DNA from 2 places in the Streptomyces sp. NPDC037421 genome. Region 2 is predicted to be linked to the other one. Evidence: predicted binding sites of a transcription regulator. Region 2 holds the regulator's gene; the other holds the start of a gene.
The links. The regulator HspR, encoded in region 2, represses chaperone genes until heat shock. The targets are predictions, from matches to a motif close to TTGAGNNNNNNNNNCTCAA.

Region 1 (15,816 bases), on a different contig from region 2:
GGCAGGCCCGTCGTACGCCGTCTGTACCTGGAACCCCTCGGCCCGCAGCCGGGCCGCGATGGCGTCGGCGATGGTGCGGTCGTCCTCGACCACGAGCACGCGCCGCTGGGCACCTGGGGTGGCCGCGGCGACGCTGTGGGTGGTGTGTGTCTGTTCCATGTCCCGCCCCTGAAGATCCCGCGTGATGGGGTGCAGCGTAGAGGAGGCACCGGCCTGCGGCTATGCGGGGTTCGGACAGGAGCCGGGGTCATCCGGAATCAGAGATTCATCCCGTCGCGTCGAATCCGGGCAGCGCGTCCAGCACCTTGCGGAGCCCCGGAGCCAGCTCCGTCTGGTCAGCGGCGACCTCGAAACCGCCGTGCACGAAGGCGTACGTGAACCCGTCGTAGACCGGCGGATCCGCCGTCGCCACCCGGGGCAGGTGCGCGAAGTCCGCCTCCCGCAGCGCGGTGCGCAGGACCTCCAGCCGGGGCGGCTCCAGCTTCCCGGAGCGCATGTCGCGGGCCTTGCCGTCGAGGAGGGTCCAGGAGCCGTCGCCCTTGACGAGGACGGTCCGGGTCTGGCCGGCGAAGCCCCCGCTACGGGTCACGCGGACGAGGGTCCGGGCGGCGGTCTCGGTTGCCGTCGCCGCCGGAGAGGGCGTGCCGGGTGCGGTCGCCCCGGGTGTGGGCGCGGGTGGGGTCGCGGACGCGGACGGGGTTGCCGTCGCCGTGGGCGCCGGCGCCGCCGTCGCCTCCCGGGGCCCGCCGGAACCGCCGCCGCAGCCGGCCAGGACCAGCACCGCGCCCAGCAGCACCACCGCCGCGGCCCCGGCCGCTCGGATCGCTTGCACACCCACCTCCGCAGGAACTGCTTACTTCCGACCGAACACCGAGTGTGACTCCTCCCCCTCGTGAATGAGGGGACTTTCCGCCATGCCGGTCCGGCTTCGCGGCGGACCGGCCCGGCCCGCCTGGCAGTGGAAGGTCGCCTGCGCGGGCCGGTTCTCCTTGGCAGTATGCCCACACTGCGGGCACCGCCTCGAGGTAACGCGGGGGTCCACGGCGATCATTTCCCGTCCGGCACGGATCGCTTTCACCCCCTGGCCGGAGCCAGGGGTACCCGGCGAAGATCAACGGATGGAGTCCCCGCTCCCGCAACCGAAGGCACCCGGAGGCCGCCATCCGCCGCATCACCCCCTGGCGCGCGCTGCCCCCGCTGACCGCCGTGCTCCTCGGGCTGTGGGGCCTGCCGCGCGGCGCGGGCGGCGGGAGCATGTGGCGCGACGAGTCCACCACCTGGCAGGTGGCGCACCGCCCCCTCGGCGGGCTGTGGGAACTGCTCGGGCAGGTCGACGCGGTGCACGGCCTCTACTACCTGCTGATGCACGGGGTCTTCGGCCTGTGGGACGGGGGCCTGTGGGCACTGCGGCTGCCGTCCGTGGCCGGCACGGCCCTCGCCGCCGCCGGGGTGGCAGCGGTGGGGCACCGGCTGGCGGGCGAGCGGGCCGCGCTGACCGCGGGCACCGCGTACGCCGTGCTGCCGCCGGTGCAGGCCTACGCGCAGGAAGGGCGCTCGTACGCGCTGGTCGCGGCAGCCGTCGCCTGGGCGACGTACCTGATGCTGCGCGAGCGGTGGGCGGCCTACGCGGTGGTGCTCCTGCTGGGCTGCTGGCTCCACGAGTTCGCCGTACTGGCCCTGCCGGCACACGCGTTCGCCGCGTGGCGGGCGCGGGGCTGGCGGTGGGCGGCCGGGGCCGTCCTCGCCGGGCTGCTGCCGCTGGCGCTGGTCAGCGCGGGGCAGGCGTCGGCGCAGCTGGGGTGGCTGGGGCGGCCGTCGTGGCAGGACTGGGCGGCGTACGGGGTGCTGGCGGCGGCGGTGGCCCTGCTGGCCCGGGGGGTTCCCAGCCGGGAGGCCGTACGGGTGGCCGTACCGCTGGCGCTGCTCCCGCCCGGGGTGCTGATGGCGGTGTCGCTGGTGCACCCCCTGTACGTCGACCGGTACGTCCTCTACGCCCTGGCGGGCCTCGCGGTGCTCGCGGGCGCGCGGGGGCCGCTGCCGCTGCCGTGGGTGCTGGTGGGAGTGCTGCTGGTGCCCCTCGCGGTGTGGTCGGTGTGGCTCCGGACCCCGGAGGCGCGCAAGGACGACGCCCTCGCCGTCGCCGCGGCGGTGCGGGAGCGGGCCCGGCCGGGGGACGCGGTGCTGTTCATGCCGTCGAGGCGGCGGGAGTGGCTGCTGTCGTCGCCCGGGGCGTACGGGTCCGTCCGCGACGTGGCCCTGTCCCGGAGCCCGGCCGCCTCCCGCACCCTCCAGGGCACGGAGCTGCCGCCGGACGCCGTCCGGGCGGCGGTCCTGGCCTCCCCGAGGGTGATCGCCCTGCTGGACCCGCCGGACCAGCCGCTGGACGGGTACCCGGGGGAGGCCGCGAAGCGCGAGGCGCTGGCGGAGGCGTTCGAGCGCTGCTCGGTGACACCGGTGCGCGGGGCCCGCGTGGCGGTGTACGCGCGGCCGGGCACGTGCGGCTGAGACGGGGTTCCGGCGGGGCGGGGAGTGGGTGGGGCGGGGTTTCGGCACCGGCTGTGAGGCGGGCCCGCTGGACTCCGTCGTCGTGTGTCCCGGGCGGCCTGTCCGTTCCTCCCGGCGGACCCCGCCCCCGCCCCCGCCCCGCGTGCGGATGGGTCAGGATGGGCCGCAGACCGTTTCCGACGCCGCCTCCGGAGGCCCCGCATGCCCGTACCCGAGATACCCGGCCCCCTGGTCGGCAGCGGCTGGCTCGCCGAACACCTCGGGGACGTCGTGGTGTTCGACGCCTCCGTCGGGGCCCACCGCCGGGCCCCCGTGAGGATCCCCACCGCGCGCCCCTTCGACCTCGACGGCGCCCTCTCCGACCACGCGGCGGCGTCCCCGCACACCATGCCCTCGCCGGAGGACTTCGCCGGGGCCCTGCGGGGGCTCGGGGTCGATGACGCCGATGCCGTGGTCGTGTACGACGGCGCCGGGATCTACTCCAGTGCCCGCGCCTGGTGGATGCTGCGCGCGATGGGCTTCGACCGGGTGGCCGTGCTGGACGGGGGCCTGCCCGCGTGGGCGGCCGCCGGGCTGCCCGTCGAGGCGCAGGCGGCGGCGTACGAGGGCCCGCGCGGCTCCTTCACCGCCCGGCCCCGCCCGGGGCTGCTGGTGGACGCCGACACCGTCGCCGCGGCCCTCGCCGATCCGGCGGCGGCCGTGTTCGACGCCCGGACCCGCGAGCGCTTCGCCGGCACCGCCCCCGAGCCCCGGCCCGGGCTGCGCGGCGGGCACATGCCGGGCGCGCTGAACCTGCCGTTCGGCGAACTCCGGGGACCGGACGGCCTGATGCGCCCGGCCGGGGAACTCCGCGAGGCCTTCGGGGCGTTGGCCGGGGAACGGGAGCGGCTCTACTTCAGCTGCGGTTCGGGCGTCACGGCCTGCGTGCTCGCGCTGGGGGCGACCCTGGCGGGGTACGGGGAGACCGCGGTGTACGACGGCTCGTGGAGCGAGTGGGGTCTGCCCTCGGAGCTGCGGCCGGTGGTGACGGGGTCCTGACGCGGGTGGGGCTAGCCCCACCCCGGGTTCGGATACCTGCACCAGCGCGGTCCCGCTCCCCGCTCGGCAGACTCTTCGGCATGGCACTCCACACCTTCTCCCGCACCGCCCTCGGCGTCACCGTCGCCGCCACCGCCGCGGCCCTGCTGCTGTCGGGCTGCTCCCTCGTGGACGAGGCCCGGCTGAAGACCGCCGAGGCCGACGCCACCGTCACCGAGGCCGTCACGGCTGTGGACCTGACGGGTCTTCGGCGGGGGTCGGTGGTGGTGACCCCGGGCAGCGGTCCCGGGGTCACCGTCCGCCGGATCCTGCACTACCGGGGCGACACCGCGCCCGTGCCGGGGCAGCGGGTCTCGGGCGGGGTGCTGGGCTTCACCGACGGCTGCCGCGGCGACGAGGACGGCTGCTGGGTGGACTACCGGCTGGAGGTGCCGGCCTCGGTGAGGCTCAAGGCCGGCAGCAGCAGCGGCGACATCACGGTCACCGGCGTGGCGTCCGCCGAGCTGGAATCCTCCTCCGGCGACGTCCGGGCCGAGCGGATCGCGGGCCCGCTGAAGGTCCGTACCTCCTCCGGGGACCTGAGGGCCGCCGACCTGTCCGGCCCGGAGTTCGAGTTCCGTACGAGCTCGGGGGACTCCACGGTCGGCTTCGCCAAGGCCCCGGCCTCCGTGTCCGTCACCACCAGCTCGGGCGACGTCACCCTGAGGGCGCCGCAGGCCCCGTACCGGGTGTCCGCGGACACCGCCTCGGGCGACCGGGACATCACCCTCGGGGACGCCCCCGACGCCCCTTCCCGCATCGCGGTCCGCACGGCCTCCGGCGACATCCGCCTCGCGGCCTCCCCGGACAGGACCTAGGCCGTCACCGCGTCGACCTCCACCTCCACCAGCCAGGCCGGGTCGATGAAGCGGGACACCTCGACGAAGGTCGTCACCGGGCGGATCGCGGCGAAGCGCTCGCCGTGGGCCCGTGCGGCCTCCTCCCAGGTGGTGATGTCGGTCAGCATGATCCGGGTCCGCACGACATCGGCGAGCGAGGCGCCGGCCTCCTCCAGGGCCCGCTGCGCGATGTCCAGGCAGCGCACGGTCTGCGCGTGGACGTCGCCCGGGCCGACGGTGGAGCCGTCGTCCCCGATCGGCGCCGTGCCGGCGACCGCCACGTAGGGCCCCGTGCGGACCGCGCGGGAGAAGCCGATGCAGGGTTCCAGCGGGGAGCCCGAGCTGACGGTCCGTCGTATGTCTGTCATGCCGTCATGGTGCTGCGAGGGGCCCGCCGGGGGTGTTCGCCCCCGGCGAACGGGCGTTGGGGAACATTGCCGGGCGCAGAAGCATTGAGTCGGCATAGCTCAACTTCACTGCCGGAGGGAAGATCATGGCTTCGACGTCCGTAACGCTCACCCTGCCCGTACTGCCGCTCGACGACGAGGTCGTGCTGCCCGGGATGGTCGTTCCCCTGGACCTGTCCGACGCCGAGGTGCGCGGAGCCGTCGAGGCGGCGCAGGCGGCGGTGGGCAGCGGGAAGCCCCGGGTGCTGCTCGTGCCGCGGGTCGACGGGAAGTACGCCGGGATCGGTGTGCTGGGGACCGTCGAGCAGGTCGGGCGGCTCTCCGACGGCGATCCCGGGGCGCTGATCCGCGGGCGCGGCCGCGTCCGGATCGGCGCCGGGACCACCGGACCCGGGGCGGCGCTCTGGGTCGAGGGGGAGACCGTCGACGAGAAGGTGCCCGACCCGCTGCCCGGGGCGGTCGCCGAGCTCGTCAAGGAGTACAAGGCCCTCGCCACCAGCTGGCTGAAGAAGCGCGGCGCCTGGCAGGTCGTGGACCGGGTGCAGCAGATCGAGGGGGTCTCCGCCCTCGCCGACAACTCCGGGTACTCGCCGTTCCTGAGCGTGGCCCAGAAGGTCGAACTGCTGGAGACCACCGACCCGGTCGCCCGGCTCCGGCTCGCCGTCAAGGCGCTCTCCGACCACCTCGCCGAACAGGACGTCGCCGAGTCCATCGCCAAGGACGTGCAGGACGGCGTCGAGAAGCAGCAGCGCGAGTTCCTGCTCCGCCGCCAGCTGGAAGCCGTCCGCAAGGAGCTGCGCGAGCTGGGCGGGGAGAAGGAGGGCGAGGAGTCCGACGACTACCGCGCCCGCGTCGAGGCCGCCGACCTGCCCGAGAAGGTACGGGAGGCCGCGCTCAAGGAGGTCGACAAGCTGGAGCGGGCCAGCGACCAGAGCCCCGAGGGCTCCTGGATCCGCACCTGGCTGGACACCGTGCTGGAACTGCCCTGGAACGAGCGCACCGAGGACGAGTACGACATCCAGGGCGCCCGGGCGGTGCTCGACGCCGAGCACGCCGGGCTGAACGACGTGAAGGACCGCATCACCGAGTACCTCGCCGTGCGCAAGCGGCGCGGCGAGCGGGGGATGGGCGTCGTCGGGGGCCGCCGAGGGGGTGCCGTGCTCGCGCTCGTGGGCCCGCCCGGTGTCGGCAAGACCTCGCTCGGCTCTAGCGTGGCCCACGCCATGGGGCGGAAGTTCGTGCGCGTCGCCCTCGGCGGCGTACGGGACGAGGCCGAGGTCCGCGGCCACCGGCGCACCTACGTCGGCGCCCTGCCCGGCCGCATCGTGCGGGCGATCAAGGAGGCCGGGTCGATGAACCCGGTCGTGCTCCTCGACGAGATCGACAAGGTCGGCTCCGACTTCCGGGGCGACCCGGCGGCCGCCCTGCTGGAGGTCCTGGACCCCGCGCAGAACCACACCTTCCGGGACCACTACCTGGAGGTGGAGCTGGACCTCAGCGACGTGGTCTTCCTCGCCACGGCCAACGTCCTGGAGGCCATCCCCGAAGCGCTCGCCGACCGCATGGAGCTGGTGCGCCTCGACGGCTACACCGAGGACGAGAAGGTCGTCATCGCCCGCGACCACCTGCTGCCCCGCCAGCTGGAGCGCGCCGGGCTGACCGCCGAGGAGGTGGCCCTGGAGGAGGGGGCGCTGCGCAAGCTCGCCGGGGAGTACACCCGCGAGGCCGGCGTGCGCACCCTGGAACGGTCCATCGCGCGGCTGCTGCGCAAGGTGGCCTCCCAGCACGAACTGGGCGAGCGCGAGTTCCCCTTCACCATCGGCGCGGGCGAGCTGCGCGGCCTGATCGGCCGGCCGCACCACGTCCCGGAGTCCGCGCAGGACCCCGCGGAGCGGCGTACCGCGGTCCCCGGCGTGGCCACCGGCCTCGCCGTGACCGGGGCCGGCGGTGACGTCCTGTTCGTCGAGGCCTCCCTCGCCGACCCGGAGACCGGCGCCGCCGGGCTCACCCTGACGGGCCAGCTGGGCGACGTCATGAAGGAGTCGGCGCAGATCGCCCTCAGCTTCCTGCGCTCGCACGGCGCGGAGCTGGAACTGCCGGTCGCCGACCTGAAGGACCGGGGCGTGCACATCCACTTCCCGGCGGGCGCCGTCCCCAAGGACGGACCGAGCGCGGGCATCACCATGACCACCGCGCTGGCGTCCCTGCTGTCCGGGCGCCAGGTGCGCACGGACGTGGCCATGACCGGCGAGGTCTCCCTCACCGGCCGGGTGCTCCCGATCGGCGGGGTCAAGCAGAAGCTGCTCGCCGCGCACCGGGCCGGGCTGACCACCGTGATCATCCCGAAGCGGAACGAGGCCGACCTGGACGACGTGCCGAGCGAGGTGCTGGAGGGGCTGGAGGTGCACCCGGTGACGGACGTGCGCCAGGTGCTGGAGCTCGCCCTCGCCCCGGCGGTGGCGTCCTTCACCAAGGCCGCCTGATCCGGAAGGCGCGCACGGTCCGCTGAGGGCCCGGGGACCCCGATCGGCGGGGCCCCGGGCCCTCGGCGCGCCCGCTGCGAAATACTGGTCCCGAACAGGGGTGTCACGGTGTGCCCCACCACGGATGGGAGCGGCGCGTGCACGGCAGCGAAGACCAGGAGTTCCTCGCCCTGGAGCGGGAGCTGTCCGTCTTCCTGCGGCGCGCCCGGGCCTCCTCGGGCGAGATGGCCCGCGCCCTGCATCCCGAGCTGGAGCCGGCCGCGTACGGGCTGCTGGTCCGGCTGGAGGCCGCCGGACGCCAGCGGGCCACCGAGCTGGCCGCCTACTTCGGCGTCGGCAAGGCCACCATGAGCCGGCAGCTGCGCGCCCTGGAGGTGCTCGGCCTGGTGGCCCGCGAGCCGGACCCCGCCGACGGCCGTGCCTTCCTCGTCGGCCTCACGGAAGAGGGCCGGGAGCGGTTCCTGCGCGTACGGGGAGCCCGGCGCGAGCAGTACATGCGCAAGCTGGCCGACTGGGACCGCGGCGAGGTCGCGGAACTGGCCAGACTGCTCAACCAGCTGAACTCCGGCGAGGAGTAGCGGCCGAGGGCGGGGCTCAGAGCTCCGCGTAGACCGCCGAGGCGTCGTCGTGCCGCTTGTACCGGGCCGGCGGGCGCAGCGGGTCCGACTCCACGGCCCGGACCCGCCCGATCAGCCCCCGCGCGCCCTCCTTGCGCAGCACGTCCAGGCAGGCCGCCCAGTCGCCCTCCCCGAACGTGTCCGTCCAGCGGCTCGCCCCGTCCGTGAGCGCGGCCACCGCCAGCACCTCCGCGCGCGGGGTGCGACCCGTGACGGCCCGGGCCGCCACGGCCGGGTCGGCGGCCGCCGTGAAGAAGCCCCCCTCGGCGTTGCGCAGCGCGTCGGTCGCCGCCACCGAGCCGCGCACCCCGTCCGGCACCCGGTCCAGCCGGTCGTCCAGCACCGGCGTGACCGCACCGCCGGGTCCGCGGAGCAGGAGCACGGAATCCGAGAGCACGAGGTGCTCCACGTACGACTCGTCCCAGCGGACCATGACCACCGTCGCCTGCGGGGTCCGCGCGTGAGAAAGGTCACACGTGTCGCGGTGTGCGTCGGCGGTGTCGGCGATCGCCCGGGCCAGGACCCCCTCCAGGGGCATGTCCCGCCGCGATCCGGACAGTTCGGTCAATCGGCCGCCGAGCCGGGTGGAGAACCAGGGCACTCCGTGCACGCATCCGTCGTCCCCGCGCGGCGGGGTGACCCCGTCCAGGACGATCACGACGCCGCCTCCCGACGCAGGTGCCGACGCCGACACCCAGTCCTGGTTGGGGTGTTCCGGGTTGCCGGGTTCGGAGGCCAGGTCGATGCGCATGCGGACATTCTGCCCGCCGGGGCCCCCTGGAGGCCGGAAGGTCCATACCAACGCCGCAAACCGCGGACCCGGCCGCCCGAACGGCCCGCCCGCCCGCTCCCCGCGAAATGTGGGCGGGCATATTGCCAAAGCCCGCCGCGTTCTTTCAACCGCCCGTCCATGCCGGGCCCCTGACACGCGGTGCCCGAGTTGGTCGGCCACTCCTCCGTGATGTTCACTCCTTCGAGTGGCCGGGTGGGCGATGTGCGGCTCTCCTCCCAACACACTGCGAAGGTCTGAGGCGGTACGAGGGGGCAGGGGGCGTTTACTTGTTGACCGGCCGTTACCTCGGCCACACGAGTAGACGAGCACGAGCACACGTACAGGATTGCGAGCACCGGTGTCTAAGAAGCGGTCTCGGAAGAACGGCACCGCCAGCGCCGACGGACCCGCCAACGCAGGACGGCGCGTACGCGTCCGCAGCAGGCTGGTGGTCGGAGTAGCAGTCGCCGGACTCACCGTCCTCGCGGCAGGCACCCCCGCCGTCGTTTCCGCCACGAGGGAACTGAACGACTCCCAGCGCCTGGTCACCCTGGCGGAACAGACGCAGCACGCCCTCACCCTCGCCCACCTCCTCGGCGACGAGCGCGACGCCGTCGTCGAGTACGCGGCCAAGGGCCGGCCCGGCAACGCCAAGGCGCCCGTCGACGAGCGCACCGCGCGCACCGACCGGCAGATCGCCGAGCTCCGGCCGGAGGCCGACGCGGAACTCGCCCGCGCCCTCGGCAGGGTCAAGGCCGTCCGCGCCGAAGCCGTCGACGGCAAGGGCACCGCCCTCGCCGCGCACCAGGCCTACGCGGGACTCCTCACCGAACTCCTCGCACCCGGCGACCGGCTCGCCGAACTCACCCCGCCCCGCGCCGAGGCCGCCCTCGCCGTCACCCGGCCCATGGCCCCCCTGGGCCAGGCCGTGGACCAGGCGTCGGCCACCCGCGGACTGCTGCTCGCCGCCCTGGCCGTCCCCCGCGCCGAGCAGCCCCCGAACTCCGCCGCCGCCGACGATCTCACCGGCGCCGCCCAGCGCTCCCGCGTACGCGAACAGGCGGCCCTCGACGACTTCGCGCGCGCCGCCCGGCCCGGCGTACGCCAGACCCTCGCCGCCACCGTCACCGGCCCCGAGGTCAAGGCCGCCGACGACCAGCTCAAGCGCCTCACCGAGCGGTCCACCCTGACCCCGGCCGAGCGCAAGGCCACCGACGCCGGCGCCCTCGCCACCACCCTCACCGCCCGCATCGACCGGATGCGCTCGGTGGAGTCCACCCTCGCCGGCGACCGCGCCACCGCCTTCACCAAGCTGCGCGACGACGACGTGACCCGGCTGGAGCTGATGGTCGCCGGACTCGGCGTCCTCTTCCTCTTCGTCATCGGCTTCTCCACCGCCGTCGCCCGCTCCCTCACCAGACCCCTGTCGGTGCTGCGGCGTGGCGCGGAACGGCTCGCGACCCCCGAGGGCTCGCAGGAGCCCGTCCGCTTCACCGGCCGCAACGACGAGTTCGCCGAGGTCGTGCGCCACCTCAACGCGGTCCGCGACCAGACCGTCGCCCTGCACACCAAGGTCGCCGGGCTCGACGCCGACCGCCGCCGCCTCATCGGCCGCAACGAAGCCCTCTCCGGCGGCCGCGAGGTCCTGGAGGAGGAACTCGCCAAGCTGCGCGCCGGGCTCGAAGAGCACCGCCGCATCATGTCGACGACCTCCGTCTCGCTCTCCCTGCGCACCCTCGGCCTCGTCGAGCGCCAGCTCGCGGTCATCGAGGAGCTGGAGTCCAAGGAAGGCGACCCGGACCGGCTCGCCACCCTCTTCAAGCTGGACCACCTGGCGACGGTCATGCGCCGCCACAACGAGAACCTGCTGGTCCTCGCCGGACAGGAGCACGGCCACGGCCAGAGCCTGCCCGTGCCCCTGGTCGACGTCATGCGGGCCGCCGTCAGCGAGATCGAGCGCTACGAGCGCGTCGACCTCGGGGCCATGCCCTCCTACACCCAGGTCGCCGGGCACGCCGCCGACGACATCTCCCACGTCCTCGCGGAACTCCTCGAGAACGCCACGACCTTCTCCCCGCCCGACGCCAAGGTGAAGGTGTCCGGCTGGCTGAACGACGCCGGCGACGTGGTCCTGTCCGTCGTGGACGAGGGCATCGGCGTCACCGAGGACCGCCTGGCCTCCCTCAACGCCCGCCTGTCCACCCCCGACGCCTACGACGAGGAACCCGAGGCCGAACACGGCCTGGGACTCGGCCTGTACGTCGCCGGACGCCTCGCTGCGCGCCACGGCGTCACCGCCGAGCTCCGCGCCGGTCGGCACGGCGGCCTGGAGGCCCTCGTCGTCGTCCCGGAGGCGCTGCTGCCGGACGCCCCGCCGACCTCCCCGGTGCACACCCTGGCCACGCCGGGCGCCCCCGCGTTCCAGCTGCCCGGTGTGATCGCCGAGGCCAACGAGAACACCCTGCCGCCGCGGCTGCGCCCGCCCGCGGCCGAGCAGGACGCGCAGCCGACGGCACCGGCGGAGCCCGCCGGGCCGGCCCCCGTGGACGCGGAGCCCGCCAAGGTGGTCACGCTCGCCGAGGCCTTCGACGCGGAGGCGGGTGAGGCGGACGCCGCCGACGCGGACGCCGCCGAGCAGGCCGCCATCGAGCACGGCGCCGCCGCGCAGGAGTCCTCCGAGGCCGGGTCCTTCGAGGCCGGGTCCGCCGAGGCCGAGGTCTACGAGTCCGACACCTTCGACGCCGGGTCCCTGGTGGCCGAGGCCTTCGGAGCCGGGGCCTTCGCCCGCGCCGGCGAAGCCGCCGCCCCCGGGGCCGGGCAGGACGCGCAGGCCGACGCCGAGGCGGAGCCCGCCAAGGTCGTCACCCTCGCCGAGGCCTTCGAGGACGCGCCGCCGCCCCCCGCCGACCAGGTCTTCACCGCGTCCGCCCCCGACGAGGCCCCTGCGGCCGAGGTGCCGGGCGGGGCCGCCCCCGAGCAGGAGCTCCTCGCGCGGGTCGTGGCCGAAGCCGACGCGGACGCCTTCACGGTGGCCGACCCCGCCCGGGCGGACGCCGCCGGGGGACCGGAGACCGCGCCCGGCGCACCCGTACAGGACGAAGGACACACCGGACCGGCGCACGACGCCGAACAGTCCAGCCACCGGCGGGCCGCCGACGCGGAGGACGGCTTCGTCCCCCGCCAGGGCAGCCACCCCGAGCCCATGGCCGAGCCCGCCACCCAGACCGTCACCGCCAAGGGCCTGCCCAAGCGGACCCCGCGCTCCGTGGCGGCCCCCGGCATCGGAAACCCCTCAGCGGCACGCCCCGAGCCGCGCCGGGTCGACGCCGAGGAACTGCGCCGCCGGCTCGGCGGGTTCTACCAGGGCGCCCAGGACGGGCGCCGGGTCGTCGCGGCGGAACTCGCCCAGGACCGCCAGGACCCGCAGGACCGGGGGCAGGGGCACACCGACCAGGGGGACACCGCACAGGAGGCACGCACATGACCGCGCCCAGTACGTACGGACTGAGCACCCAGGCCCGCAACCTGCAGTGGCTGCTGACCGACCTGGTCGAGGAGGTGCCCGGAGTCAACTCCGTGGCCGTCGTGTCCTCGGACGGGCTGCTGCTGCTCTCCTCCGAGCCGGCGGCGGAAGCCGCCCAGGGTGACCGCCCCAAGGGCCCCCGCGGTGCCTCGGCCGACCTCGCCACGATCGTGTCCGGACTCGGCAGCCTCACCACCGGTGCGGCCGCCCTCATGGAGTTCGGTACGGTCAAGCAGACGATGGTCGCCATGGAGAACGGCTCCGTCTTCGTCATGTCCATCAGCGACGGCTCCCTGCTCGGCGTGCACGCCACGCCCGACTGCGACATGAGCGTCGTCGCCTACCACATGGCCCTCTTCGTCGGCCGCGCCGGCCACGTCCTGACCCCCGAAGTCCGCAGCGAGCTGCGCCAGTCGATGGAGAAAAACCCGTGAGGAGTACGGCCTCCGACCGGCTGCCGATACGCGGCGCCGACCGCCGCCCCGCCCGCGTCCGCCCGTACTCCCTCACGGGCGGCCGCACCCGCTTCCCACAGGTGCTGCTGGTGGAGACCTTCGTCGCCACCCTCGACAGCGGCCCGGCCAAGTCGCCCGACCGCATGCCCGAGATGCGGGCCATAGTCGAGGTGTGCCGCCGGATGCGCACCATCGCCGAGATATCCGCACTGCTGAAGCTGCCGCTCGGCGTGGTCCGGGTCCTCGTCAGCGACCTCGCGGACCAGGGCCGGATACGCGTCTACGGCACGGGCCACGGCACCGGCCGGCCCGACCGCGCGCTGCTGGAAAGGGTGCTCAGTGGCCTCCGCCGTCTCTGACTTCGCCGCCGACGTCGCCCCCGACGTGACGGGCCTCGTGGACGACGAGCCCGTCCAGCCCTGGCAGTACGACCGCTCGCGCGCCCCCGTCGCCGTCAAGGTGCTCGTCGCCGGCGGCTTCGGCGTCGGCAAGACCACCTTCGTGTCCTCCGTCTCCGAGATCACCCCGCTGCGCACCGAAGCGGTGATGACCCAGGCCAGCGTCCCCACCGACGACCTGACCGGGACCCCGGACAAGAGCACGACCACCGTCGCGATGGACTTCGGGCGCATCACCCTCGACGACGACCTCGTGCTCTACGTGTACGGCACCCCCGGCCAGGAGCGGTTCTGGTTCATGTGGGACGACCTCGTGCGCGGGGCCATCGGCGGCCTGGTGCTCGCCGACACGCGCCGGCTGCGCGACTGCTTCCCCGCGCTCGACTACTTCGAGACCTGCGGGCTGCCGTACGCGGTCGCCGTGAACCACTTCGAGGGCTCGCGCTCCTACGACGTGGAGGACGTGCGGGAGGCGCTCACCATCCCGCCGCACGTCCCCGTCGTGATCATGGACGCGCGGCGCCGGGCCACGGTCGTGGAGTCCCTGCTGACCCTGGTCGGCCACGCACTGGACGCCACTCCCGAGTAGGCCCGTTCCCCCTCCCCCCGAATCGAGAACGTGATGCGCAAGATACTCGTCGTCGGGGCCGGCCAGTCCGGTCTCCAGCTCGCCCTCGGCCTCCAGGCGAAGGGGTACGAGATCACCCTCATGTCCAACCGGACCGCGGACGAGATCCGCACCGGACGGGTCATGTCCACACAGTGCATGTTCGACACGGCGCTCCAGCACGAGCGGGACCTCCAGCTGAACTTCTGGGAGAAGCAGGCCCCGAAGATCCAGGGCCTGGGCGTCTCCGTCGCCGCCCCCGACGGCTCCCGGGCCATCGACTGGCTCGGCCGCCTCAAGGGGTACGCGCAGTCCGTGGACCAGCGCGTGAAGATGGCGGGCTGGCTCGACACCTTCACCCAGCGCGGCGGACAGCTGGTCGTGCACGGCGCGTCCGTCGCCGACCTGGACTTCTTCTCCCGTACGTACGACCTCGTGCTCGTCGCCGCCGGCAAGGGCGAGCTGGTGTCGATGTTCGGGCGGGACGCGGCACGCTCCCCGTACGACACCCCGCAGCGCGCGCTGGCCGTCTCCTACGTCCACGGCCTCGGGCCGCGCCGCGAGCACCCGGACACCGAGGCCGTGCGCTGCAACCTGGTCCCGGGCGTCGGCGAGCTGTTCGTGATGCCGACCCTGACCACCTCGGGGCGCGCCGACATCCTGTTCTGGGAGGGCCTGCCGGGCGGGCCGCTGGACGTCTTCAAGGGCGTCAACGACCCCGCCGAGCACCTGGCGCTGACGCTGGAGCTCATGGAGAAGTACACCCCGTGGGAGTACGCGCGGGCGACGAAGGTCGAGCTGACGGACGCGGGCGGCACGCTCTCCGGCCGCTACGCGCCGGTCGTCCGCAACCCCATCGGACGGCTGCCCGGCGGCGGCCTCGTGCTGGGCGTCGCGGACGTGGTCGTGGCGAACGACCCGATCACCGGCCAGGGCTCGAACGCGGCGGCCAAGTGCGCGGCCTCCTACCTCTCCTCGATCCTCATGCACGGCGACAAGCCGTTCGACGAGGCGTGGATGAAGGCCACCTTCGACAAGTACTGGTTCACGACCGGCAAGCCGGTGACCCAGTGGACCAACGCCATGCTGGGCGTCCCGCCGGAGCACGTGCTGAACCTGATCGGCGCGGCCGGGCAGCTCCAGCCGGTGGCGAATCGATTCGCCAACGGCTTCGACAACCCGGCCGACTTCGACTCGTACTTCTACGACCCCGAGGACACGGCCGACTACCTCGCGGAGGTCGCTGCGTCGGTCTCCCCGTCGGGTTCCACGTCCGGCTCCCCGTCCGGCTCCTCCTCCGACGAGTAGCCCGCGTCATCCCCCGCCGTCGCGGCCTCCGGCAGCGGCGGCGGGGTGAACTCCGCCAGCGGCGTCCCCTCCGGATCCGGGCGGACCGCCCCGAGCAGCGGGTTCGCCGCGATCGGGGACACTTTCACCGTGGCCCCCGGGCGGGGCGCCTGGATCACCTTGCCGTCCCCGATGTACAGGGCCACGTGCGTGGCCTTCGGGAAGTAGACCACCAGATCGCCCGGGCGCAGCCGGTCCAGCGGCACCCGGGTCAGCCGAGCCCACTGCTCCTGGCTGGTCCGGGGGATGGACCGCCCGGCGTGCTCCCAGGCCTGCGAGGTCAGCCCCGAGCAGTCGAAGGAACCCGGGCCCTCGGCGCCCCACACGTACGGCTTGCCGATCTGCTCCGCCGCGTAACGGAGGGCGGCCCCGCCGGCCGCCGTCGGCGTCGTCGTACGGGCGGGCAGCCGGCCCGAGTCCACCAGCGTGCGCTGCGCCCCGGCGGTCACGGCCGCCTCGCGCGCCCCGAGCCCGGCGAGTTCCTCGGGGGTGAGCGCCGCCAGCAGCCGCTCGACCTCCTTGAGCCGGCCCGTCACCTCTGCCTGGGCTTGCTTCTGCCGCGCGGCGAGAGCCTCCTGATCGTCCAGGGCCTTGCGGGCCGCGCCGGCGAGCACCCCCGCCCGCTTCCGGTCCCGCTCCAGCCGCGCCACGACCCCGGCCCGCCGGGCGCCCTCGCGGGCGGCGAGCCGGCGCTGGTCGACGGCCTGCTGCGGATCGCCGGAGAGCAGCAACCGCAGGTACGGGGAGAGGGTGCCGCCGCGGGCCCCCTGGTACTGCTCCCGGGCG
Region 2 (13,685 bases):
GTCGTCGAGGACCTGGAGCAGGATGTCGAAGACCTCGGGGTGGGCCTTCTCGACCTCGTCCAGCAGCACCACGCTGTACGGGCGGCGGCGGACGGCCTCGGTGAGCTGGCCGCCCTCCTCGTAGCCCACGTAGCCGGGCGGGGCGCCGACCAGCCGGGCCACGCTGTGCTTCTCGGAGTACTCGGACATGTCGATGCGGACCATGGCCCGCTCGTCGTCGAAGAGGAAGTCCGCGAGGGCCTTGGCCAGCTCCGTCTTGCCCACGCCCGTCGGGCCCAGGAAGAGGAACGAGCCGGTGGGACGGTCCGGGTCGGCGATGCCGGCGCGGGTGCGGCGGACGGCGTCCGCGACGGCCCGTACGGCCTCGGTCTGGCCGATCAGGCGGCGGCCCAGCTCGTCCTCCATGCGCAGGAGCTTCTGGGTCTCCCCTTCGAGGAGCCGGCCGGCCGGGATGCCGGTCCAGGCGCCGACCACGTCGGCGATGTCGTCGGGGCCGACCTCGTCCTTGACCATCGCGTTCTTGGAGTTCTTCGAGGTCCCGGCCGCGGCCTCCTCCTCGGTGGCCTCCGCCAGCTCGCGCTCCAGCTGCGGGATCTCCCCGTAGAGCAGCTTGGAGGCGGTGTCGAAGTCGCCGTCGCGCTGGGCGCGCTCGGCCTGGCCGCGCAGGTCGTCCAGGCGCTCCTTGAGCTCGCCGACGCGGTTGAGGGACTGCTTCTCCTTCTCCCAGCGGGCGGTGAGGCCGCGCAGCTCCTCCTCCTTGTCCGCGAGGTCCTTGCGGATCTTGTCGAGGCGTTCGATCGAGGCCGGGTCGGACTCGTTCTTCAGCGCCAGCTCCTCCATCCGCATCCGGTCCACGGAGCGCTGGAGCTCGTCGATCTCCACGGGCGAGGAGTCGATCTCCATGCGGAGCCGGGAGGCCGCCTCGTCGACGAGGTCGATGGCCTTGTCGGGCAGGAAGCGGGAGGTGATGTAGCGGTCGGAGAGGGTGGCGGCGGCGACGAGGGCGCTGTCGTTGATGACGACCTTGTGGTGGGCCTCGTAGCGGCCCTTGAGCCCGCGCAGGATCGCGATGGTGTCCTCGACGGTGGGCTCGGCGACCAGCACCTGCTGGAAGCGGCGCTCCAGGGCGGGGTCCTTCTCGATGCGCTCGCGGTACTCGTCCAGGGTGGTGGCGCCGACCATGCGCAGCTCGCCGCGGGCCAGCATGGGCTTGAGCATGTTGCCCGCGTCCATGGCGGAGTCCCCGCCGGCCCCGGCGCCGACGACGGTGTGCAGCTCGTCGATGAAGGTGATGATCTGGCCCTCGCTCGACTTGATCTCGGCGAGGACGGTCTTGAGCCGCTCCTCGAACTCGCCGCGGTACTTGGCGCCGGCCACCATCGCGCCGAGGTCGAGGGAGACGAGCCGCTTGCCCTTGAGGGACTCGGGGACGTCGCCCTTGACGATGCGCTGGGCCAGGCCCTCGACGACGGCGGTCTTGCCGACGCCGGGCTCGCCGATGAGCACCGGGTTGTTCTTGGTGCGGCGGGAGAGGACCTGGACGACGCGCCGGATCTCGTGGTCGCGTCCGATGACGGGGTCGAGCTTGCCGTCGCGGGCGGCGGCGGTGAAGTCGGTGCCGAACTTCTCCAGGGCCTTGTACTGGCCCTCGGGGTCGGGGGTGGTCACCCGCCGTGCTCCTCGTGCGTTCTGGAAGGCGTCCAGCAGCTTCTTCGCCGTGGCGCCCTGGGCGGAAAGGACCTCACCGGCCGGTCCGCCCTTGGCGGCGATGGCGATGAGGAGGTGTTCGGTGGAGAGGTACTCGTCGCCGAGGCGGCCGGCCTGGGAGTCGGCCTCGGCCAGTACGGCGAGCAGGTCGCGGCTGGGCTGCGGGGGCGCGACGGTGGAGCCGGTGACGCTGGGCAGGGCGGCGAGCAGCCGCTCCGCCCCGGCGCGGACGGCGGCCTGGTCGGCGTCGGTGGCGACCAGCAGGTCGATGACGTTCTCGTTGTCCTCGCCGGCGAGCAGCGCCAGCAGGAGGTGCGCGGGGGTCAGGTCGGCGTGGCCGTCCTTGACGGCCCTGCTCGTGGCCGCGTTCAGGGCGTCGCGGCTCTTGTTGGTCAGCTCGGCGTCCACTCTCGGTTTCTCCTCTCCGGCGGGCGTACGTGACGCGTCGCACCCGGCTGGGCGGGTGCGGACTCTGACAGATTCAGCATCTGCAAAGTTGAGTCTATTCCACTCAAGCCTCCGCTCGGGGCCATTCTCCCGCCGGATCCGGCGGGTACGCGGGCGTACGCTTCGGCCCATGTCCCATGACGTACTCAACCCGACGCCCGAGTACCTCGCCTTCTGGCGGGAGCGGCACGTCTGCACCCTGACCACCCCCCGCCCGGACGGTACGCCGCACGTGGTGCCCGTCGGGGTGACCTACGACCCGGAGGCCGGGGTGGCGCGGGTGATCAGCAACAAGCACAGCAAGAAGGTCCGCAACGTCCTGGCGGCGGCCGGGGGCGGCGCGCGGGTGGCGGTCTGCCAGATGGAGGGCAGGCGCTGGGCCACCCTGGAGGGGCGCGCGGTGATCCGTACGGACGAGGCGTCGGTCGCCGAGGCCGTGACGCGCTACGCGGAGCGGTACGGGCGGATGCCCTCGCCCAACCCGGACCGGGTGGTCCTGGAGATCACCCTCGACCGGGCCATGGGCCGGGCCTGAGCCCCCGGGGCGGACCTGGAGGGACCTTCGAGCGTTCCTCCGCGGATCCCCCGGCGATTGTCCGGTTCAACCACTGGACGCGGACATCACAACGGCGCCATCGTGGTCAGGTCCACGATGGCGCCGTTGTGTGGGGGTAGCACCTGGAGCGATCTGCAACGACGGGGGAATCGCCTCAGGCACTGCGGGGGGTGGCGGTGGTGATATCGGGCTCGAAGAGCTGGTGGTCACGCTGGTCGAGGTTGACGAAGACCATGCCGTACCGCACTTCGCAGCGGACGGGCTGCGGTGCGCCCCGGGGGCGGCGCAGACAGCGGTAGGCGCGGACGTCCTCGTCCTCCTCGCGCACGACGACGATCGGCTGGCCGAAAAGGGTGACCATCAACGAGTCGCCGGCGTAGGGGATCGCCGTGGCGAGGTCGATGAACTGCCACCCGGAGCGGTACGCGGATGCCATTTCGCGGCGGAAGTCGCGGTCGTCGGGGGTCATCAGGAGGCCTTCGCAGGGGCCGTGTCCCAGCCGAGGTCCGCAGGACCCGAGTTCCAGCCGAGATCGCTCTTGCCTATGGACTCGACGTGCGCGGCGGCACTCGCCTGAGCACTTCCCGCGTCGCCGCCGTTGCCGGCTACGACTGCTCCAATGACCGCAACGACGGAGAAAACAACGGCAAGCGCCGAGCGAAGCATTCTCTTATACATGGTCGGCTTCGTCCTCACTTGATGGAATCCTCTCCCCCGCACTGACAGACGATGGCTCATTCAGGCACGTCAGTGCCACAGGGACGATGCATCATGTTCTTACATGTTCAGGACCCTGGGGGGTGGAGATTTGACAAGAAACGAGACAAACCCGACACATCCCCACCCCGTCACGGCGATGTGCAGCGAGGGCGCGCGACTGTACGCGGCGGCCCTGAGCACCGGCCGCGTCGCGCGCGGCGAGGTCCAGAACGCCCCCTGCCTGCTCGAATTCGCACTCCTGCGACCCGACCCGGATGACGCCAACCAGTTGCGCGCGGTTCCCCCGTCCGTCGCCCTGGCCCAGCGGCTCCATCCCCTCGAACGCGAGATCCAGGAACGCAGGCGCACCGCCGTAGATCTCACCGATGCATTCGAGCCGTTCCTCACCATCAGCGCCCAGAGCCCCTCCAACACCCACGCCATCACGGTCCTGGAGGGGATCGACCAGATCAACGCCGCCCTCGACCTGGCCACCGCCGAGTGCCATACCGAGGCCCTGACCGTCCAGCCGGGCGGCGCGCGGCCGACCTTCATCCTCAGCGAGGCCCTGGAGCGCGCCACGCCGCTGATCGACCGCGGGGTGAGCATCCGGACGCTCTACCAGCACACGGTGCGGCACAGCCAGGGGACGCTCGCCTACGTGGACCGGATCTCCACGGGGAAGGTCGAGATCCGCACGCTGGAGGAGCTGATAGAGCGTCTCATGATCTTCGACCGCACGGTGGCCTTCATCCCCGCCAGCGACGACCGCCGGGTGGCCCTGGAGCTGCGGCACCCGGGGCTGGTGGACTACCTCATCAAGGTCTTCGAACAACTCTGGCGCAGAGCCGTGCCGTTGGGCGACGAGGTCACTTATACGCACAACCCGGATGGTATCTCCGGAGTGCAACGTTCCATCGCACAGCTGCTGATCGAGGGCCACGTGGACGAGGCCATCGCCCGCCGGCTGGGAATGAACGTACGCACCTGCCGCGCGCACATCGCGAAGCTGGCCGCCGCCCTGGGCAGCGGCAGCAGGGCCCAACTCGGCTACCTCATCGCCCAGTCCGGGATCCTGCACGGCTCGAACCCGGCGCAGCTCCCCGAAGGCTGACAGGAGCCCGCAGGCGGCCGCCAGGAGCCCCCCGACGCGCGGAAGGCCCCGCCGGGGCCCCTCCTGTGCGGGAGGGGCCCGACGGGGCCTTCACGGCGCGTGGGTCAGTCGCCCGGGCGCTTGGTGGGGCGCCAGACGACCAGCGCGTTGCCCGGCACCGGCGGCTGGTACGGGACCAGGTCGCGGCGGTACGAGGCGTGCACCTGGGCCTCGCGGGCCTGGAGGGCGGCGGCCGCCCCGTCCACGGCGGCGGACAGCTCGGCCACGCGCTGCTGGAGCGCGGCCACCTGGTTCTCCAGTTCGATGATCCGCTTGATCCCGGCCAGGTTGATGCCCTCGTCCTGGGACAGCTGCTGCACCGTGCGGAGCAGTTCGATGTCCCTGGCCGAATACCGCCGGCCGCGGCCGGCCGTACGGTCCGGGGAGACCAGACCGAGGCGGTCGTACTGGCGCAGGGTCTGCGGATGCAGGCCCGAGAGCTGGGCGGCCACCGAGATCACGTAGACCGGGGTCTCGTCGGTGAGCTGATAGGCCCCCTCGCCGAAGCGGGGCTGTCGTCGGCGGCCGTCCATGTCATGCTCCCTTCGCGGACTCGAACAGGAGGGCGCGCGGGTCCTCGGCCCCGGTCGCGTCCCGGTACAGCTCCAGGGCCTCGCGGGCCTTGTCGGACAGCTCCGCCGGAACCGCGACCTCCACCGTGACGAGCAGGTCGCCGCGGGTGCCGTCCTTGCGGACCGCGCCCTTGCCCCGGGCCCGCATGGTGCGGCCGCCGGGGGTGCCCGGGGGGAGCTTCAGGGTGACCGGGGGGCCGCCCAGGGTCGGCACCTTGATCTCGGCGCCCAGGACGGCCTCGGCGAAGGTCACCGGGACCGTCACCGTGAGGTTGTCGCCCTTGCGGCCGAACACCGGGTGGGTGCCGACGTGCACCACCACGTACAGGTCACCCGCCGGGCCGCCGCGCTCGCCCGGAGCGCCCTTGCCGCGCAGCCGGATCCGCTGGCCGTCGGAGACGCCCGCCGGGATCCGGACCTGCATGGTGCGGGAGGACTTGGCGCGCCCGCTGCCCTTGCAGACCTCGCAGGGGTTCTCCGCGATCAGGCCGCGGCCCTTGCAGTCCGCGCAGGGGTCGGTCAGCGAGAAGCCGCCGCCGCTGCCCCGGGAGACCTGGCCGGTGCCGACGCAGGTCGGGCACACCCTGGGGGTGCCGTTCGTGTCGCCGGTGCCCGAACAGGCCTTGCAGGGGGCCTGCGAGGACATCCGCAGCGGCACGGTCGCGCCGTCCACGGCCTCCGTGAAGGAGAGCGTGACCTCCGACTCGACGTCCTGGCCGCGGCGCGGCTGGGTGCGGGTGCCCGCACCGGCGCCGGCGCCGCGGTTGAACAGCCCGCCGAAGACGTCGCCCAGGCCACCGCCGAAGCCGCCCTGGCCGCCCTGCTGCGTACCGCCGAACAGGTCGCCCAGGTCGAAGTTGAACGAGCCGCCGCCCGGGCCGGGGCGGAAGCCGCCGTTCCCGAACAGCGCGCGGGCCTCGTCGTACTCCTTGCGCTTCTTGGCGTCGCCGAGGATGTCGTTCGCCTCGGAGATCTCCTTGAAGCGCTCCTCGGCCGAGGTGTCGCCCTTGTTGGCGTCCGGGTGGAACTCGCGGGCGAGCTTCCGGTACGCCTTCTTGATCTCGGCCTCGGTGGCGTCCTTCGGGACACCGAGGACCTTGTAGTAGTCCTTCTCGACGAAGTCCTTCGTGCTCATCCCCGGTGTCCCTCCTCTCGGATCCCTACATGGTGTCCGTCAGCCCTTGTCGGGGGCATCCGTGTCCTTGTCGGACGGCGTGTCGCCGTCACCGGACTCGGACTTCGCTGCGGGTGCCGCGCCCGGCTGGGGCTCGGCCACCGCGACCCGCGCGGGGCGGATCGTGCGCTCGCCGATCCGGTACCCCGGCTGCAGGATCGCCACGCAGGTCGTCTCGGTGACGTCCGGCGCGTACGAGTGCATCAGGGCCTCGTGGATCGTCGGGTCGAAGGGCTCGCCCTCCTTGCCGAACTGCTGCAGCCCCATCTTGGCGGCGGCGGTCTCCAGCGACTCGGCCACCGACTTGAAGCCGCCGACCAGCTCGCCGTGCTCCCGGGCCCGGCCGATGTCGTCCAGGGTCGGGAGGAGCTCCGTCAGCAGGCTCGCGACCGCGATCTCCTTGACGGCGACCCGGTCCCGCTCCACGCGGCGACGGTAGTTCTGGTACTCGGCCTGGAGCCGCTGGAGGTCCGCGGTGCGCTCGCCGAGCGCGGTACGGGCCTGGTCCAGCTGCGCCAGCAGGGCCACATCCTGAGCCTTGTCCCCGGCCGGGGCCGCCTCGTCCTCCTCCTTGGAGGAGTCGGCGGCCTTCGGCTCCGCGTCGTCAGCGCCGGCGCCGGTGGGGACTTCGGGCTTCTCCTCGAAACCCGGGGTCTCCTCCGACATCAGGCAGCGCCGCCCTTCGGCTTCTCGTCGTCGACGATCTCGGCGTCGACGACGTCGTCGTCGGCCTTGGCCTGGCCCGCGTCACCCGCGCCGCCGGCGGCCTGGGCGGCCTGCGCGTCGGCGTAGATGGCCTGGCCGAGCTTCTGGCTGACCGCGGCGAGCTTCTCCGTCGCGGTGCGGATCTCGGCGGTGTCCTCGCCCTTGAGCTTGTCCTTCAGCTCGGTGACGGCCGTCTCGACCTCGGTCTTGACCTCGGCCGGGACCTTCTCCGCGTTGTCCGCGAGGAACTTCTCCGTCTGGTAGACGAGCTGCTCGCCCTGGTTGCGGGACTCGGCGGCCTCCTTGCGGCGCAGGTCCTCGTCCGCGTACTGCTCGGCCTCCTGGCGCATGCGGTCGACCTCGTCCTTGCCGAGCGAGGAGCCGCCGGTGACGGTCATCTTCTGCTCCTTGCCCGTGCCAAGGTCCTTGGCCGTGACGTGCATGATGCCGTTCGCGTCGATGTCGAAGGAGACCTCGATCTGCGGGACGCCGCGCGGGGCCGGCGGCAGGCCCGTCAGCTCGAACATGCCGAGCTTCTTGTTGTACGCCGCGATCTCGCGCTCGCCCTGGTAGACCTGGATCTGCACGGACGGCTGGTTGTCCTCGGCCGTCGTGAAGATCTCCGACCGCTTGGTCGGGATGGTCGTGTTGCGCTCGATGAGCTTGGTCATGATGCCGCCCTTGGTCTCGATGCCGAGGGACAGCGGGGTCACGTCGAGGAGCAGGACGTCCTTGACCTCACCCTTGAGCACACCGGCCTGGAGGGTGGCGCCGATGGCGACGACCTCGTCCGGGTTGACGCCCTTGTTGGCGTCCTGACCGCCGGTGAGCTCCTTGACGAGCTCGGCGACGGCCGGCATGCGGGTGGAGCCGCCGACCAGGACCACGTGGTCGATCTCGGACAGCGCGATGCCGGCGTCCTTGATGACGTTGTGGAACGGGGTCTTGCAGCGGTCGAGCAGGTCCGCGGTCAGCTGCTGGAACTGGGCGCGGGTGAGCTTCTCGTCCAGGTGCAGCGGGCCCTCGGCGGAGGCCGTGATGTACGGCAGGTTGATCGAGGTCTCCGTGGAGGAGGACAGCTCGATCTTCGCCTTCTCGGCGGCCTCGCGCAGGCGCTGGAGCGCCATCTTGTCCTTGGACAGGTCGACGCCGTGGCCGTTGGCGAACTGCTTCACCAGGTAGTCGACGACGCGCTGGTCCCAGTCGTCGCCACCGAGGTGGTTGTCACCGTTGGTGGCCTTGACCTCGACGACACCGTCGCCGATCTCCAGGAGCGACACGTCGAAGGTGCCGCCGCCGAGGTCGAAGACGAGAATGGTCTGGTCGTCCTTGTCGAGGCCGTACGCCAGGGCGGCGGCGGTCGGCTCGTTGACGATGCGCAGGACGTTCAGGCCGGCGATCTCGCCGGCCTCCTTCGTCGCCTGGCGCTCGGAGTCGTTGAAGTAGGCAGGAACGGTGATGACCGCGTCCGTGACCTTCTCGCCCAGGTACGCCTCGGCGTCGCGCTTCAGCTTCTGCAGGATGAAGGCGCTCATCTGCTGCGGGTTGAAGTCCTTGCCATCCAGGTTGATCTTCCAGTCAGTGCCCATGTGGCGCTTGACGGAGCGGATGGTCCGGTCAACGTTCGTGACCGCCTGGCGCTTGGCCACCTCGCCGACGAGGACCTCGCCGTTCTTGGCGAAGGCGACGACGGACGGCGTGGTCCTGGCACCCTCGGCGTTGGTGATGACGGTGGGCTCGCCGCCTTCGAGAACGCTGACGACGGAGTTAGTGGTGCCCAGGTCGATGCCGACCGCACGTGCCATTTCGATTCCTCCAGCTGACTTGAGTGGAACAGGCTCAAGAATGCCGTAACGCCGCCCTGGCGTCAACAGAGGTGAGTCGAGGGCGCTCAACCTTTAGGCTGCGCTTACGCTCAGGGGAACCCCGGCCCCCCGCCGGCGGTCGAGGCGCGGGGGCCGGGGCCGAGGCGGCCGGGCCGCACCCGAACGGGTACCCGGCGCAGCTCGCGGCCGCGCGGCGCGGCAGGGGCGCCAGGGGCTTCCGGCACGGTGCTGGCATGCGTCTGCCGCACCCCCTCACCGCCCGGCCAGGGCCACGACCGCCGGCCAAGCGGGTGTTCGACCTGATCGGCGCGGTGGCCCTGCTGGCGGTGGCGGCCCTCCCGCTGCTGCTGACCGCCGCCCTGCTGTACGCGGCGACCCGCGCGCGGGTCCTCGTGCGGGAGCCCGCGCTCGGGCTCGGCGGGCGGCCGTTCCGCGCCTGGCGGCTGCGCACCGAGGACGCGGGGCGGGCGGGCGCGCTGGTGCGGCGGTGCGCACTGGAGGGGCTTCCTCGGCTGCTCAACGTGGCGCGCGGCGAGATGTCGCTGGTCGGGCCGCGCCCTGAGGCCCGTACCGACCACCCGGAACGGCTGCTCGTACGTCCCGGAATGACCGGATTGTGGCAGGTCAGCGCGCGTTCCGACCTCCCCTGGGAGGAGATGGCCCTGCTGGACCGGCACTATGTGGAGAGCCATTGGCTGGGGATGGATCTCGCGATCCTCGCGCAGACCCCTCGGGCGGCCTACCGACAGAGGCATGCCTGAGCGACACAGATCACCGCACGCTCACCTACAGTGCGGCGCGGGAACTGGGTAACCTCAAGCCTTGACTCAATAAGTTACCGCTTAGTAAGTCCCGCCCGAGGAGCCCTCCCATGCAACTCGCCGCGATCATCGTGTCGCTGGTCCTGACCGTGGTCGGCGTCGCGCTGATCGCCCGAGCCGTGGCGCAGATCTACCGGTTCGTGAAGCTCGGCCAACCCGTACCGGCGGGCAGCCGCACGGACCGCCCGAAGGACCGAACGATCACCCTGGTCAAGGAGTTCCTCGGCCACACCCGGATGAACCGGTGGGGCATCGTCGGCTTCGCGCACTGGTTCGTCGCGATCGGCTTCCTGACGCTGCCGCCCACCCTGGTGCAGGCCTTCGGCCAGCTCTTCCAGGCGGACTGGCTGCTGCCGATCGTCGGCGACTTCCTGCCCTTCGAGCTCTACACCGAGTTCATCGGCGTGATGACGGTCGTCGGCATCGTCGTCCTGATGGTGATCCGCCTGCTCAACCTTCCCTCGCGGGCCGGTCGCAAGTCGCGCTTCGCCGGCTCGAAGGCCTGGCAGGCGTACTTCGTCGAGTACGTCATCCTCACCATCGGCCTCGCGATCCTCGCGCTGCGCGGCCTCGAGGGCGCGATCCACGGCGTGGAGTCCTACGAGCCGGCGTACTTCGCCTCGTACCCGCTGGTGCTGGCCTTCAAGGGGCTCTCGTTCAGCGGTATCCAGAACGCCATCTACTTCACCGCGATGGTGAAGATCAGCGTCTCCTTCATCTGGATGATCACGGTCTCGCTCAACACCAACATGGGTGTGGCCTGGCACCGCTTCCTCGGCTTCCCGAACATCTGGTTCAAGCGCAACGCCGACGGTTCGACGGCGCTCGGCGCCCTCCAGCCGATGACCTCGGGCGGCAAGGAGATCGACTTCGAGGAGCCCGGCGAGGACGACGTCTTCGGCGTCTCCCAGGTCGAGCAGTTCTCCTGGAAGGGCATCCTCGACTTCTCCACCTGCACCGAGTGCGGCCGCTGCCAGTCGCAGTGCCCCGCCTGGAACACCGGCAAGCCGCTGTCCCCGAAGCTCCTGATCATGTCGCTGCGCGACCACGCGCACGCGAAGGCCCCGTACCTGCTCGCGGGCGGCGGCAAGGACATGGAGGGCAACGAGAAGGCCACGGCGGAACAGCTGGCCGGCGTCCCGGCGGCGGCCCTGGCCGAGGCGGAGCGTCCGCTGATCGGCACGGCCGAGGAGAACGGCGTCATCGACCCGGACGTGCTGTGGTCCTGCACGACCTGCGGTGCGTGCGTGGAGCAGTGCCCGGTCGACATCGAGCACATCGACCACATCGTCGACATGCGCCGCTACCAGGTGATGATCGAGAGCGCGTTCCCGTCGGAGGCGGGCACGATGCTCAAGAACCTGGAGAAGAAGGGCAACCCCTGGGGCCTGGCCAAGAAGCAGCGCGTGGAGTGGACGAAGGAGGTCGACTTCGAGGTCCCGATCATCGGGAAGGACGCGGAGGACCTCTCGGAGTTCGACTACCTGTACTGGGTCGGCTGCGCGGGCGCCCTGGAGGACCGGGCGAAGAAGACCACGAAGGCCTTCGCGGAGCTGCTCAACATCGCGGGCGTCAAGTTCGCGATCATGGGCGGCGACGAGAAGTGCACCGGTGACTCGCCGCGCCGCCTGGGCAACGAGCCGCTGTTCCAGCAGCTGGGCCAGGAGAACGTGGCCATGCTGAACATGGCGTTCGGCGAGGACGACGACGACCCGTCGACGAAGAAGCCGAAGTCCGCGAAGCGGATCGTCTCCACCTGCCCGCACTGCTTCAACACCATCGCGAACGAGTACCCGCAGCTGGGCGGCGAGTACGAGGTCATCCACCACACGCAGCTGCTCCAGCACCTGATCGACGAGGGCCGCCTCACGCCGGTCACGCCGGTCGACGGCCTGATCACGTACCACGACCCGTGCTACCTGGGCCGGCACAACAAGGTCTACACGCCGCCGCGCGAGATCATGTCCGCCGTGCCGGGCCTGCGTCAGCAGGAGATGCACCGCCACAAGGAGCGGGGCTTCTGCTGTGGCGCCGGCGGTGCGCGGATGTGGATGGAGGAGCGGATCGGCAAGCGCATCAACAACGAGCGCGTCGACGAGGCCCTGTCCCTGAACCCGGACATCGTCTCCACCGCCTGCCCCTTCTGCCTCGTGATGCTCACCGACTCGGTGAACGGCAAGAAGAACGACGGCCAGGCGAAGGAATCCGTCCAGGTCGTGGACGTGGCGCAGCTGCTGCTGGAGTCGGTGAAGGCACCGGAGCCGACGGAGGAGGAGCTCGCGGCACTGGCGGCGGAGGCCGAAGCCGCCGAAGCCGCTGCCGCTGCGGAAGCCGAGGCGAAGGCGGCTGCGGAAGCCGAGGCGAAGGCGGCTGCGGAAGCCGAGGCGAAGGCGGCTGCGGAAGCCGAGGCGAAGGCCAAGGCGGAAGCCGAAGCCAAGGCCAAGGCAGCTGCCGCTGCGGAGGCGAAGGCCAAGGAAGAGGCGGAGGCCAAGGCAGCCGCTGAGGCTGCCGCTGAGGCGAAGCCGGAGGAAGACGCCGAAGACGAGGCCGAGGCGCCCGAGGCGGAGGCGACGGCCGACGACAAGGCAGAGGCCGACGCTCCGGCCGAGGAAGAGGCTCCGGCCAAGGCAGAGGCTCCGGCCAAGGCAGAGGCCGAGGCGGCGCCGAAGGCCGACTCCGAGCCGAAGGCCGACGACGAGCCCGCCGCGGAGACCGAGGCTGCCGACGAGGCGCCTGCGGCGGAGCCCGAGGCGGACGCCGAGCCCGAGGCGGAGGCTCCGGCCGAGCCCGAGCCCGAGGCGGAGGCTCCGGCCGAGGCCGAGCCCGAGGCGGAGGCTCCGGCCGAGCCCGAGGCCAAGGCGGACGCTCCCACTGAGACCGAGACCGAGGCCGACAACGAGGTCAAGGACGAGGCTCCCGCCGAGACCGACGGCAAGGGCGAGGCGAAGCCCGAGGCGGCCAAGTAGTCACGGGCCGAACACGGCAGTGAGAACGGCCGGTCCCCCACGGGGGGCCGGCCGTTCCGCGTATCCGCGCGCGTCGGGGGGTCAGTCGCTGGTGCGGTTCCGGCGGAGCATCGCGAAGCCGAGGCCCGCCGCGCCCGCCGCGGCCATGCCGCCGCCCGCGGCCAGCAGCAGCGGGGTGTCGGCCTGCGGGGCGGGGACCCCCTGGGCGCCGGCGTTCACGCCGCCCTTCGGGACGACCCGCTCGGACTTCGACGGCTCCGTCTTCACGTCCGTCTTCACGTCCGCCTTCGTCGTCACCTTCGCCGGCTTCTCCGCCTTGTACTGCTCGATCAGCTTGCCGGTGGAGAAGTCGTACACCCAGCTGTCCCCGCCCCCCTTGCCGTCGATGACGACGAACTTGACGCGCTTCCCGTCCTGGACGAGCTTGTACGTCCAGCCGTCGTTCAGCACGCTCGGGTTCTTCAGGTCGATCGCGCCGAGGACGTTCCCGTTCGGCATGGAGATCTCGGCGCGCTTGCCCTTCGGGCCGTCGACCAGCCGCGCGATCCGCCCGTCCGGCATGGTGATCCGTACCGAGGTCTCCTTCTTGACCTGCGGCTTCGGCTTCTCGGCCGGCTTCTCGGCGGGCTTGCGGGAGCCGCCCTCGATCCACGAGGTGACGGTGCCGTCCGGCTGGAGGACGACGTGCAGGCCGTTGTTCTGCCCGTACGCCGGCCTGCCGTTCCTGCTGACCAGGGTGTCCAGCTTCGTGCCGCCGGCGAAGACATCGGCCGCGAAGTGGCCGTCGCCGAGCTTGTAGACCTTGGCGACCGACCCGTCGGCCAGCCTCACGGTGGTGACGTACGCCCGGCCCTTCGACGGCTTCTCGACGGGCTTCTCGGACGGCTTCACGGACGGCTCGACAGACGGGTCGACGGACGGGTCCACCGCCGGCTGCTCGACCCCCGGCAGCACCTCGGGTTCCGGCACCGTCGGCGAGTCCGCGAAGGCGGACCCGACGGGCAGTGCCAGCACGGCGGCGGCGCCGGTGAGGACTGCGGCGGTACGAAGGGTGGTGCT

Region 1: lon (endopeptidase La) is a predicted target of HspR. The motif match lies at 4,874-4,892, and genes of this name have one in related genera.

Annotation. Positions count from the first base shown of each region.
Region 1 covers NZ_JBVJWV010000017.1:133,967-149,782, forward strand. Annotated here, with positions in the region: gene ACZ7IF_RS23920 (response regulator transcription factor) at 1-159, opposite strand, end outside; gene ACZ7IF_RS23925 (hypothetical protein) at 266-832, opposite strand; gene ACZ7IF_RS23930 (zinc ribbon domain-containing protein) at 854-1,078, opposite strand; gene ACZ7IF_RS23935 (glycosyltransferase family 39 protein) at 1,207-2,505, shown strand; gene ACZ7IF_RS23940 (sulfurtransferase) at 2,707-3,543, shown strand; gene ACZ7IF_RS23945 (DUF4097 family beta strand repeat-containing protein) at 3,624-4,400, shown strand; gene ACZ7IF_RS23950 (RidA family protein) at 4,397-4,789, opposite strand; gene lon (endopeptidase La) at 4,915-7,311, shown strand; gene ACZ7IF_RS23960 (MarR family winged helix-turn-helix transcriptional regulator) at 7,449-7,889, shown strand; gene ACZ7IF_RS23965 (hypothetical protein) at 7,906-8,679, opposite strand; gene ACZ7IF_RS23970 (sensor histidine kinase) at 9,059-12,184, shown strand; gene ACZ7IF_RS23975 (roadblock/LC7 domain-containing protein) at 12,181-12,657, shown strand; gene ACZ7IF_RS23980 (DUF742 domain-containing protein) at 12,654-13,037, shown strand; gene ACZ7IF_RS23985 (GTP-binding protein) at 13,018-13,665, shown strand; gene ACZ7IF_RS23990 (styrene monooxygenase/indole monooxygenase family protein) at 13,699-14,991, shown strand; gene ACZ7IF_RS23995 (C40 family peptidase) at 14,910-15,816, opposite strand, start outside.
Region 2 covers NZ_JBVJWV010000008.1:85,260-98,944, forward strand. Annotated here, with positions in the region: gene clpB (ATP-dependent chaperone ClpB) at 1-2,115, opposite strand, end outside; gene ACZ7IF_RS14640 (pyridoxamine 5'-phosphate oxidase family protein) at 2,285-2,689, shown strand; gene ACZ7IF_RS14645 (Rieske (2Fe-2S) protein) at 2,865-3,179, opposite strand; gene ACZ7IF_RS14650 (helix-turn-helix transcriptional regulator) at 3,492-4,523, shown strand; gene ACZ7IF_RS14655 (heat shock protein transcriptional repressor HspR) at 4,628-5,095, opposite strand; gene dnaJ (molecular chaperone DnaJ) at 5,097-6,269, opposite strand; gene grpE (nucleotide exchange factor GrpE) at 6,309-6,974, opposite strand; gene dnaK (molecular chaperone DnaK) at 6,974-8,818, opposite strand; gene ACZ7IF_RS14675 (sugar transferase) at 9,073-9,600, shown strand; gene ACZ7IF_RS14680 (heterodisulfide reductase-related iron-sulfur binding cluster) at 9,711-12,626, shown strand; gene ACZ7IF_RS14685 (hypothetical protein) at 12,708-13,685, opposite strand, start outside.